DNA from 2 places in the Arthrobacter methylotrophus genome. Region 2 is predicted to be linked to the other one. Evidence: predicted binding sites of a transcription regulator. Region 2 holds the regulator's gene; the other holds the start of a gene.
What was found. Region 2 encodes HrcA, which represses chaperone genes, less so after heat shock. Its sites were predicted from a motif close to TTNGCACTCGNNNNNNNCGAGTGCNAA; they were not measured.
Positions count from the first base shown of each region.

Region 1: groES (co-chaperone GroES) is a predicted target of HrcA. The motif match lies at 2,092-2,118, and genes of this name have one in related genera.

Region 1 covers NZ_BAABED010000001.1:723,307-727,800, reverse strand. The annotation lists gene groL (chaperonin GroEL) at 1-1,562, opposite strand, end outside; gene groES (co-chaperone GroES) at 1,647-1,943, opposite strand; gene ABD884_RS03665 (hypothetical protein) at 2,192-2,626, opposite strand; gene ABD884_RS03660 (THUMP-like domain-containing protein) at 2,704-3,942, shown strand; gene ABD884_RS03655 (shikimate 5-dehydrogenase) at 3,950-4,494, opposite strand, start outside.
Region 2 covers NZ_BAABED010000001.1:2,270,839-2,275,332, reverse strand. The annotation lists gene dnaJ (molecular chaperone DnaJ) at 1-695, opposite strand, end outside; gene hrcA (heat-inducible transcriptional repressor HrcA) at 764-1,777, opposite strand; gene ABD884_RS12045 (DUF3097 domain-containing protein) at 1,993-2,850, shown strand; gene ABD884_RS12040 (DUF4870 domain-containing protein) at 3,007-3,420, shown strand; gene hemW (radical SAM family heme chaperone HemW) at 3,421-4,494, opposite strand, start outside.

The DNA.
Region 1 (4,494 bases), 1.5 Mb from region 2:
ACCAGGGTTTCGGTAGTGAGGACCAGGGCTGCGATGGACGCGGCGTTTTGAAGGGCCGAGCGGGTGACCTTGACGGGGTCGATCACGCCAGCGGCGATCAGGTCCTCGTAGACACCGGACTTGGCGTTGAAGCCGTGGTTGGCTTCAAGCTCGGCAACCTTGGCGACCACGACGTAGCCGTCGAAGCCGGCGTTCTGGGCAATCCAGCGAAGCGGCTGGGTCAAGGCGCGGCGGACGATGCCGACGGCAGCAGCCGCGTCACCTTCCAAGGCCTTGACGGCAGAGTCCTCGTCCAGTGCCTTGAGGGCGTGAATGAGGGCAGAGCCACCGCCGGAAACGATGCCTTCTTCAAGGGCAGCGCGCGTGGAGGAGACTGCGTCCTCGATGCGGTGCTTCTTTTCCTTGAGCTCAACCTCGGTTGCTGCACCGACCTTGATGACGCCGATGCCACCGGCCAGCTTGGCGAGCCGCTCCTGGAGCTTCTCGCGGTCCCAGTCGGAGTCCGTGCGGCTCAGCTCGGCGCGGAGCTGGGCAACCCGTGCCGCGACGTCCTCGGCCGTACCGGCACCGTCAACGATGGTGGTGTTGTCCTTGGTGACGGTGATGCGGCGGGCGGTACCGAGCACCTCGAGGCCGACCTGGTCCAGGGACAGGCCGAGCTCCTGGGAGACAACCTGAGCACCGGTCAGCGTGGCGATGTCCTGCAGCATGGCCTTGCGGCGGTCACCGAAGCCCGGAGCCTTGACGGCGACGACATTCAGGGTGCCACGGATGCGGTTCACGATCAGCGTGGACAGTGCCTCGCCGTCGATGTCCTCAGCGATGATGAAGAGCGGCTTGGCTGCCTGGAGGGCCTTTTCAAGGAGCGGCAGGAATTCCTGCAGCGAAGAGATCTTGCCCTGGTTGATCAGGATGAGCGCGTCTTCCAGGACAGCTTCCTGGCGTTCGGCGTCGGTGACGAAGTACGGAGACAGGTAGCCCTTGTCGAACTGCATGCCCTCGGTGAGGACCAATTCGGTCTGGGTGGTGGAGGACTCTTCGATGGTGATGACACCATCTTTGCCGACCTTGTCGAAAGCCTCGGCCAGCAGTTCGCCGATCTCGTCGCTTTGGGCGGAGATCGCGGCCACGCTGGCAACCTGGGTGCCTTCTACTTCGCTGGCGTTCTCCAGGAGGCGGGCAGCCACGGCCTGGACCGAGACCTCAATGCCACGCTTGATCTCACCAGGGGCGGCGCCGGCGGCAACGTTGCGCAGGCCTTCCTTGACGAGTGCCTGTGCCAGCACAGTTGCCGTGGTGGTGCCGTCGCCTGCGACGTCGTTGGTCTTGGTGGCGACTTCCTTGGCCAACTGTGCACCAAGGTTCTCGTACGGGTCGTCAAGCTCAACTTCACGGGCGATGGTCACGCCATCGTTGGTGATGGTGGGCGCTCCCCACTTCTTGTCCAGGACGACGTTGCGGCCACGCGGGCCAAGGGTGACCTTGACCGTGTTGGCGAGCTTGTCAATGCCTGCTTCGAGCGAGCGACGTGCAGCGTCGTTAAACGCAAGCTGCTTTGCCATGGTTGTGTCCTTTCAAGACGGAAAACCCGCACCGCCGATTCAGTCAGAAAGTCCGACTCGATCTGCGGTGCGGGATCCAGGGAATTACTTAACGACGATCGCCAGAACGTCGCGGGCGGACAGAACGAGGTATTCGTTGCCGCCGATCTTGACTTCGGTTCCGCCGTACTTGGAGTAGATGACGACGTCACCAACGGTTACATCGACGGGTACGCGGTTGCCGTTGTCATCGAAGCGGCCGGGGCCGACTGCAACAACTTCGCCTTCCTGCGGCTTTTCCTGTGCAGTGTCCGGGATAACCAGGCCGGAAGCCGTGGTCTGCTCTGCTTCGAGCGGGCGGACAACAATGCGATCCTCGAGAGGCTTAATGGAGACCGACACTCGGATCTCTCCTTTACGTGAGGTAGTACATGGACTATCAAACCAGGGGTGCCGTGGCGTGCTTACCGTCGTCGCGGTGCCGGTAAGTGCCTGGCGGCATGATTAGCACCCGCCTAGGGAGAGTGCTAATCAAGACTCTATGTAAGCATTAGCACTCGGTCAAGGCGAGTGCCAGAATTCCGTCACGGGTGAACGGGAGAAAGGCCTGCTTCCGGCCCAACAGGCTCCCAGTGTCCGGCGAAATGCGCTCATTGTCCGGCGAGGTCGTCGAAGTCCACGTCCTCGCCGTCGTCGTACTCTTCCTCCGGCGCTGTTCCGCGGTTCAGGTAGAGCACTACGCCGCTGGCGAGCGCGATGACGCCGAACACCACCAGACCCACGATCGCTCCTATGCGGGCGCCGGCGTAGGTGTCCCGGATCTCGCGGGCTTCGTCCGTGGCGTCCTGGACGCTCTTTCCGGTCATGGAGTAGGTGGCCGCATTGAAGGAGTCGAGGAAGAAAATAATGATCAAGAGCGCGATGCAGACAACGGCAATCGAAGCACCCACGATGAGCGCCGGACGGGCATACTTGGACAGATTCCCGGCGAAGGGACGTCTATTGGGAATAGAGGGTGAACCATTAGCGGGAACAGGTGGATAACCATTGGCGTCGTCAGGCTGGCGTACTGGGTTGTCTTGCATGCCATCAACACTATCGGCCCAAGTGATGCTGAATCCCGCTCCGGGCTGTGTGACGGGCGGCCAGTAGGCTAGTTCCCATGGCTGACACACCCCAGGACCACATTGCGCCGCTGCTGACGACGGAGGGTTGGGAATTGCTGGCTTCCTTGGGACCGTACCGGGAAGGCGAAGCGTTCGCCCTCAATGCACGCTTGCGCAAAGACGGCCACTCCCCCGCTCTGGTGGCTGCCGTCCTCACCCAATCCAGGCTCCGAACCCGGGCCGAATCCAAGTTCGGTGAATTCGCCCGGCAGATGCTCTTCACCCAGGCCGGACTGGAACAAGCCACCCGGCTCAATGTGGCAGCACGGCACGCCGAGCGCTTCGCCAAGGCAGGCACGCAGCATGTGGCCGACCTTGGCTGCGGGTTGGGGGCCGATTCCATGGCGCTGGCCTCCATGGATATCAACGTCACTGCCGTGGAGCTGGACGAGACCACCGCGGCCTGCGCCACCATCAACCTCATGCCGTTCCCCCACGCCTCCGTGGTGCACTCTGACGCCACGTCCGTGCCACTCGACGGCTTCGACGGCGTCTGGCTCGATCCGGCGCGCCGTACGACGTCGACGTCGGGCACCAAACGGATCTGGGACCCGGAGGCATTCTCGCCGCCGTTGTCCTTCGTGGAATCGCTGGCTGCTTCCGGCAAGTCGGTCGGTGTCAAGATGGGCCCCGGGATGCCGCACGAATCGGTGCCTGCCGGCTGCGAGGCACAGTGGGTTTCAGTCGGCGGGGACGTCACCGAGGTGACGCTGTGGTTCAACGACGTGGCCCGCCCGGGTATCCGCCGCGCCGCGCTGCTCCTCGGCCCCCGGGGCGCAGCCGAGATCACCAGCGGCGAGGGTTTCGACGCCGGCCCGGTGCCCGACGTCGGGCCGGTGGAGGGATACCTCTACGAGCCCGACGGCGCCGTTATTCGCGCGGGACTGGTCGCTGATGTCGCCCTCCGGCTCGGCGGCCATTTGGTGGACAAGCACATTGCCTACATCTGCGCCCCGGGGCTGGTGGAGACCCCGTTCGCCCGCGCCTACAAAGTCCTGGAGGTCATGCCGCTCAACGTCAAAGGGCTTAAGGCATGGGTGAAGGCCAACGGAATCGGCGTCCTGGACATCAAGAAGCGAGGCATCTCCGTCACTCCCGAGGAACTACGGAAGCAATTGCTTCCGGTAGGAAAAGGCTCGGCGAAAGCCCACGGCGACAAGACAGCAACTCTGGTGTTGACCAGGATCGGTGAAGAACGGGTGGCTGTTGTGGTGGAGCCGGTGGCTGCTGCCTGAGGTGGCCCTACTGGGCGCGCGTGAACTCCTCGGCAGCCGCCACTTGTTCCGGCGTCGGAGTTATTCCCGTGTAGAGGACGAATTGTTCGAGGGCCTGGATGGTGGCTACCTCGGCGCCGCTGATCACGGCTTTGCCTGCGGCACGCCCGGCCTTGATGAGCGGCGTCTCTGCCGGAAGGGCGACGACGTCGAACACCACGCGCGCGGCTGCTACCGCCTCCTCGGGGAAGGACAGCGAGCCGGACTCGGGTCCGCCGGCCATGCCGATCGGGGTGACGTTGACGATCACGTCCGCCGTGGAATCTCGTAGCACGGCTTCAGAATCCGGTTGCCAAGCGAAGCCGTAGAGCCCCGCGAGGGATTGCCCGAGCTTTTCGTTCCGGGCAACGACCGTGACGCGCGAGAATCCGGCGTCACGGAACGCAGCCGCGGTGGCCTTGGCCATGCCGCCTGAGCCGCGGAGCAGCACGGACGACGCCGGATCGATGGCGTTGCGCTCGATCAGCTGGGCGATGGCCGTGTAGTCGGTGTTGTAGGCCGTCAGTACGCCGG
Region 2 (4,494 bases):
GACGACAACTGGATGCGTGTTCCGGTGGCCACGCCGCCTGGCACTTTGACGGTCAGCGAACGGCGGCTGCGGATGCGGCCCTGGCCGTTGCACTCATTGCAAGGGTCCTTGATGATGGAGCCGAAGCCCTCGCATGAGCCACACGGTGCGGCGGTCATGACTTGGCCGAGGATGGAACGCACAGCCCGCTGGACCTGACCCGAGCCACCGCAGATGTCGCAACGCTCGGGGTGGGTGCCCGCACGGCAGCATGAGCCCTCGCACGTGGGACAGATGACCGCGGTATCGACCTCAAGCTTCTTGTTGACGCCGAAGACGGCCTCCCGCAAATCGATACGGACGCTGATCAGGGCATCCTGGCCGCGGCGCATGCGCGACGCGGGTCCTTGCATGCCGCCGCCTCCTCCGCCGAAGAAGGTGTCGAAAATGTCTTGGAAGGCGAATCCTTGGCCTGCGTACCCTCCGCCGAAACCGTTGTCGGTCCCGTTCTCGTTGCCCGTAGCGTCATAGACGCGGCGCTTCTGGGGGTCGGAGAGGACCTCGTAGGCGTGGGTGACGGCCTTGAACTCCTCGGCCGCACCTGCCCCGGGGTTTACATCGGGGTGCAGCTTGCGGGCGAGCTTGCGGTAGGCCTTCTTGATCTCCTCGCCGGTTGCTTCCGGCGAGACGCCCAGAACGTCGTAGTGACTGCTCAAAGTCGGTATCTCTTCCTTGTTTTACTGTTACACAGCGTATCTTGCCAGGAGGTTTCCAGCCGAGGCCGTCATCCGCCCAGAATGCGGGAAAGGTAGCGTGCGACGGCGCGAACGGCCGCCATGGTGTTGGGGTAGTCCATCCGGGTTGGCCCAAGAATGCCGATCTTCGCGCTGCTTCCGGGACCGTAGCCGGTGGCAACCACTGAGGCTTCGGAGAGACCGTCGTAGGGATTCTCGCGACCGATGCTCACGGTGACTCCCCGGGGGTCCTCAGCCATGTCCGACAGCAGTCGCAACATGACCACTTGCTCCTCGAGCGCTTCGAGGACAGGGCCGATACTCAGCGGGAAATCCACGTTGGAGCGGGCCAGGTTCGCCGTGCCGGCCATGACCATCCGTTCGTCCCTGCTTCTGTCGGCAAGCCTTTCCAGGCCGTGGGCAAGGACGCCCGCAAGCCCCCGGAGCGCCGGTGGACACAGGGCAACGACCGAAGGCAGGACCTGCGTCATCAGATCAAGCTGGGAACCGGCAATGCTCCCGAGGAAACGCGCGCGCAAGGCCATGATGTCCTCATCGCTGGCATCCGCTCCGGCGTGGACAACTCCCTGTTCCACTTTGCCGGTGTCTGCGATCAATACCACTAAGACCTGTCGGGGCGCCAGAAGGACGAACTCAATGTGCCGCACCCGTGCGCGGCTCACGTGCGGGTACTGGACGACGGCGACCTGGTTGGTCAGCTGCGAGAGCAGGCGGACGGTGCGCTCAAGGATGTCCTCGACGTCGTCCGGCCCTTCCAGCAAAGAGTGGATGGCCCGGCGCTCAGCAGCAGAAAGCGGCTTCACCTCGGAAATGCGGTCGACGAACAGGCGGTAGCCCTTATCCGTCGGGATGCGGCCGGCGCTCGTGTGCGGTGCGGCGATGAGGCCTTCTTCTTCCAAAAGGGCCATGTCGTTGCGGATGGTGGCACTCGACACACCCAAATGGTGCCGCTCGACCAAGGCTTTGGATCCGACGGGCTCGCGGGAGTGAACGTAGTCCTCCACGATGGCGCGCAACACTTCGAGCTTGCGTGGTTCGCTCACTGCCCACCTCCATTCAACAGCCGGTTCTTCAACGATTGGCCCTTAACCGGCCCTCAACAACAATTAGCACTCAACATGCCCAAGTGCTAACAAGTCTAGTATGAGCCACCCCGTTGTTAGCATTGGTACCGCTCGCGGCGAACATGATTCCCGCGCGGTCCTGCGGAATCGCCAGGACGTCATCGATCCTCCTAGCGCAAAGTGGTGTGAAGACTGTGTCTTACGACAATTGGGGCCCGCAAGATCTCTCCTCGCCCGCCAAGAAGCAGCTGCCCGAGGTGCCGGTCGAACGCGGGATGGTTCTCGAAGATGTGCAATCCGGTTGGGTCGGGGCCGTGACCAGGGTCGAAAAGTCCGGCGGCATGCACATTGTGGTGCTGGAGGACCGACGAGGGAAAAACAAATCGTTCCGGCTGGGCTTCGGGTTTCTGTTGGATGGGCAAGCAGTCAAACTCCTGCCGCCCGCGCCCCGTGCGGCAGCCGGAAAGGGTGCGGTTCAACCAGGCAGGACCGCGTCGGGATCCGTCCGCGTGGCGGACCAGCGAGCCCGGGTCGCCAAGGCAAGCCGGATCTGGGTGGAAGGCAAACACGACGCCGAACTGGTGGAGAAGGTCTGGGGAGACGATCTTCGGGTCGAGGGCATCGTCGTCGAGCCTTTGCATGGGGTGGACGATCTCAAGGCCGCTATCGCCGAATTCTCCCCCGGGCCGGGCCGCAGGCTCGGGATCCTCGTGGACCACCTGGTGCGGGATTCGAAGGAATCACGGATTGCTGCCGACGCCATGACGGTGCCCGGCGCGGCAGGAAACGTCCTGATCGTGGGGCACCCCTACGTAGACGTCTGGCAGGCCATCCGCCCCAAGGTCCTCGGGATCGAACAATGGCCGACTATCGCCCGCGGCACCGATTGGAAGACCGGCATCCTGAAGTCGTTCGGCTGGCCCCACGAGACGGCCGAGGACATCGGCCTTGGCTGGCAGAAACTTCTCGGGGCCGTCCACAGCTATGCGGACTTGGAGGCATCGTTGCTCGGGCGCGTCGAAGAAGTTATTGATTTCCTCACCATGCCGTGACGATTCCTTTCGGACAGCGCTCGCTTCACAACCCGCTCAGGCGCGGTATACGCGATATATCCGCCCCCAGGTCAGATACTTGGTCCCGTGATCACACGCCGAGCAAGTATTCTGGGACAGCAACACTTCACCGATTGTTACTTGAAGGAAGAAACTGTGGCAGACAACGCTCCTGACGAACAGGACGGCGCCTCTGGCCGATCCCAGTACCACGGCGTTCCTGCCAACGCGCTGCCCCTAACAGCCGCGGAAGACCGTCAATGGGCCACGCTGGCGCATTTCGGCGGGATCCTTGGCTGCGTGCCTTCGCTGCTGATCTACCTGATCTTCCGCGAACGCGGCCCGTTCACGGCACAGGAATCCAAGGAAGCGCTGAACTTCACCTTGCCTCCAACGGTTGCTGCAGTGCTCGCCAACATCCTGGTCTTGCTCCCGGCAGTGGGAAACCTGTTCGCTGTCCTTGCCACGGCGATCTGGGTGGCGCTGACGTGTTTCTCGGTGTCCGCCGGCATCCGGGTCAACCACGGGCAACCGCACCGCTACCGCTTCAACCTCCGCTGGATCAAATAGCTACTCCGGAAGGATACGCCGGACCACGGCGTCAGCCAGTCGCCGGCCCTTGAGTGTCAAGACAAGCCGTCCTTGGAAGGCCGCTGCAGGTTCAACCAGGCCGTCCGCAATAAGGCCTGCGACAGCGTGGCGACCCACCTTGTCGAGGGCATCGACCTGAAGCCCGGTGCCGAGGCGCGCCTCCAGCATGATGCGTTCCACTTCCCGGGTTCCGGCGTCGAGCGTTTCCCGTCCAGCGGCGGGCGACACTCCGCCACCGAGCCTGTTGGCATAGGCCGTGGGGTGTTTGACGTTCCACCAGCGGACGCCGCCCATGTGGGAATGCGCGCCGGGTCCGATGCCCCACCAATCGTCTCCCCGCCAGTAGGCAAGGTTGTGTTTGCACGCCTGTTCGGATGTGCTGGACCAGTTGCTGACCTCGTACCAGTCCAGCCCGGCTGCGCTGATCAGCTGATCGGCGAGTTCGTACTTGGCGGCGTGGTCGTCGTCGTCGATGCCGGGAACTTCTCCGCGCCGGATCTGTGCCGCCAGCTTGGTGCCTTCTTCCACAATCAGCGCATAAGCGCTGATGTGGTCCGGATCGTATGACAGGGCCGTCTCCAAGGAGGTCTGCCAATCGGCCATCGATTCCCCCGGAGTGCCGTAGATGAGGTCCAGGCTCACTGCCAAGCCGGCGTCGCGCGCCCATTGGACCACTAACGGGACCCGGCTGGGCGTGTGGGTTCGGTCCAGGACCTTGAGGACGTGCGGGACCGCCGACTGCATGCCGAAGGAGACCCTTGTGAAGCCGGAGTCTGCGAGCAGTTGGAGCGATTCGGGCGTCACCGAGTCCGGGTTCGCCTCAGTGGTGACTTCGGCTCCGGTTTCCAGACCCCAATGCCCGACGGCGGCCGTCAGGATGCGTGCCAGATCTTCAGCGGGCAGCAGCGTCGGTGTGCCGCCGCCGAAGAACACCGTGCTCAGGGGCCGCTGCGGGAGCCCGGAGGCCTCCATGGCCCGGACGGCGAACTCCACTTCCGAAATGGCAGTAGACGCGTAGGCGTCCTGGGAGGCGCCACCCCCAAGCTCAGTGGC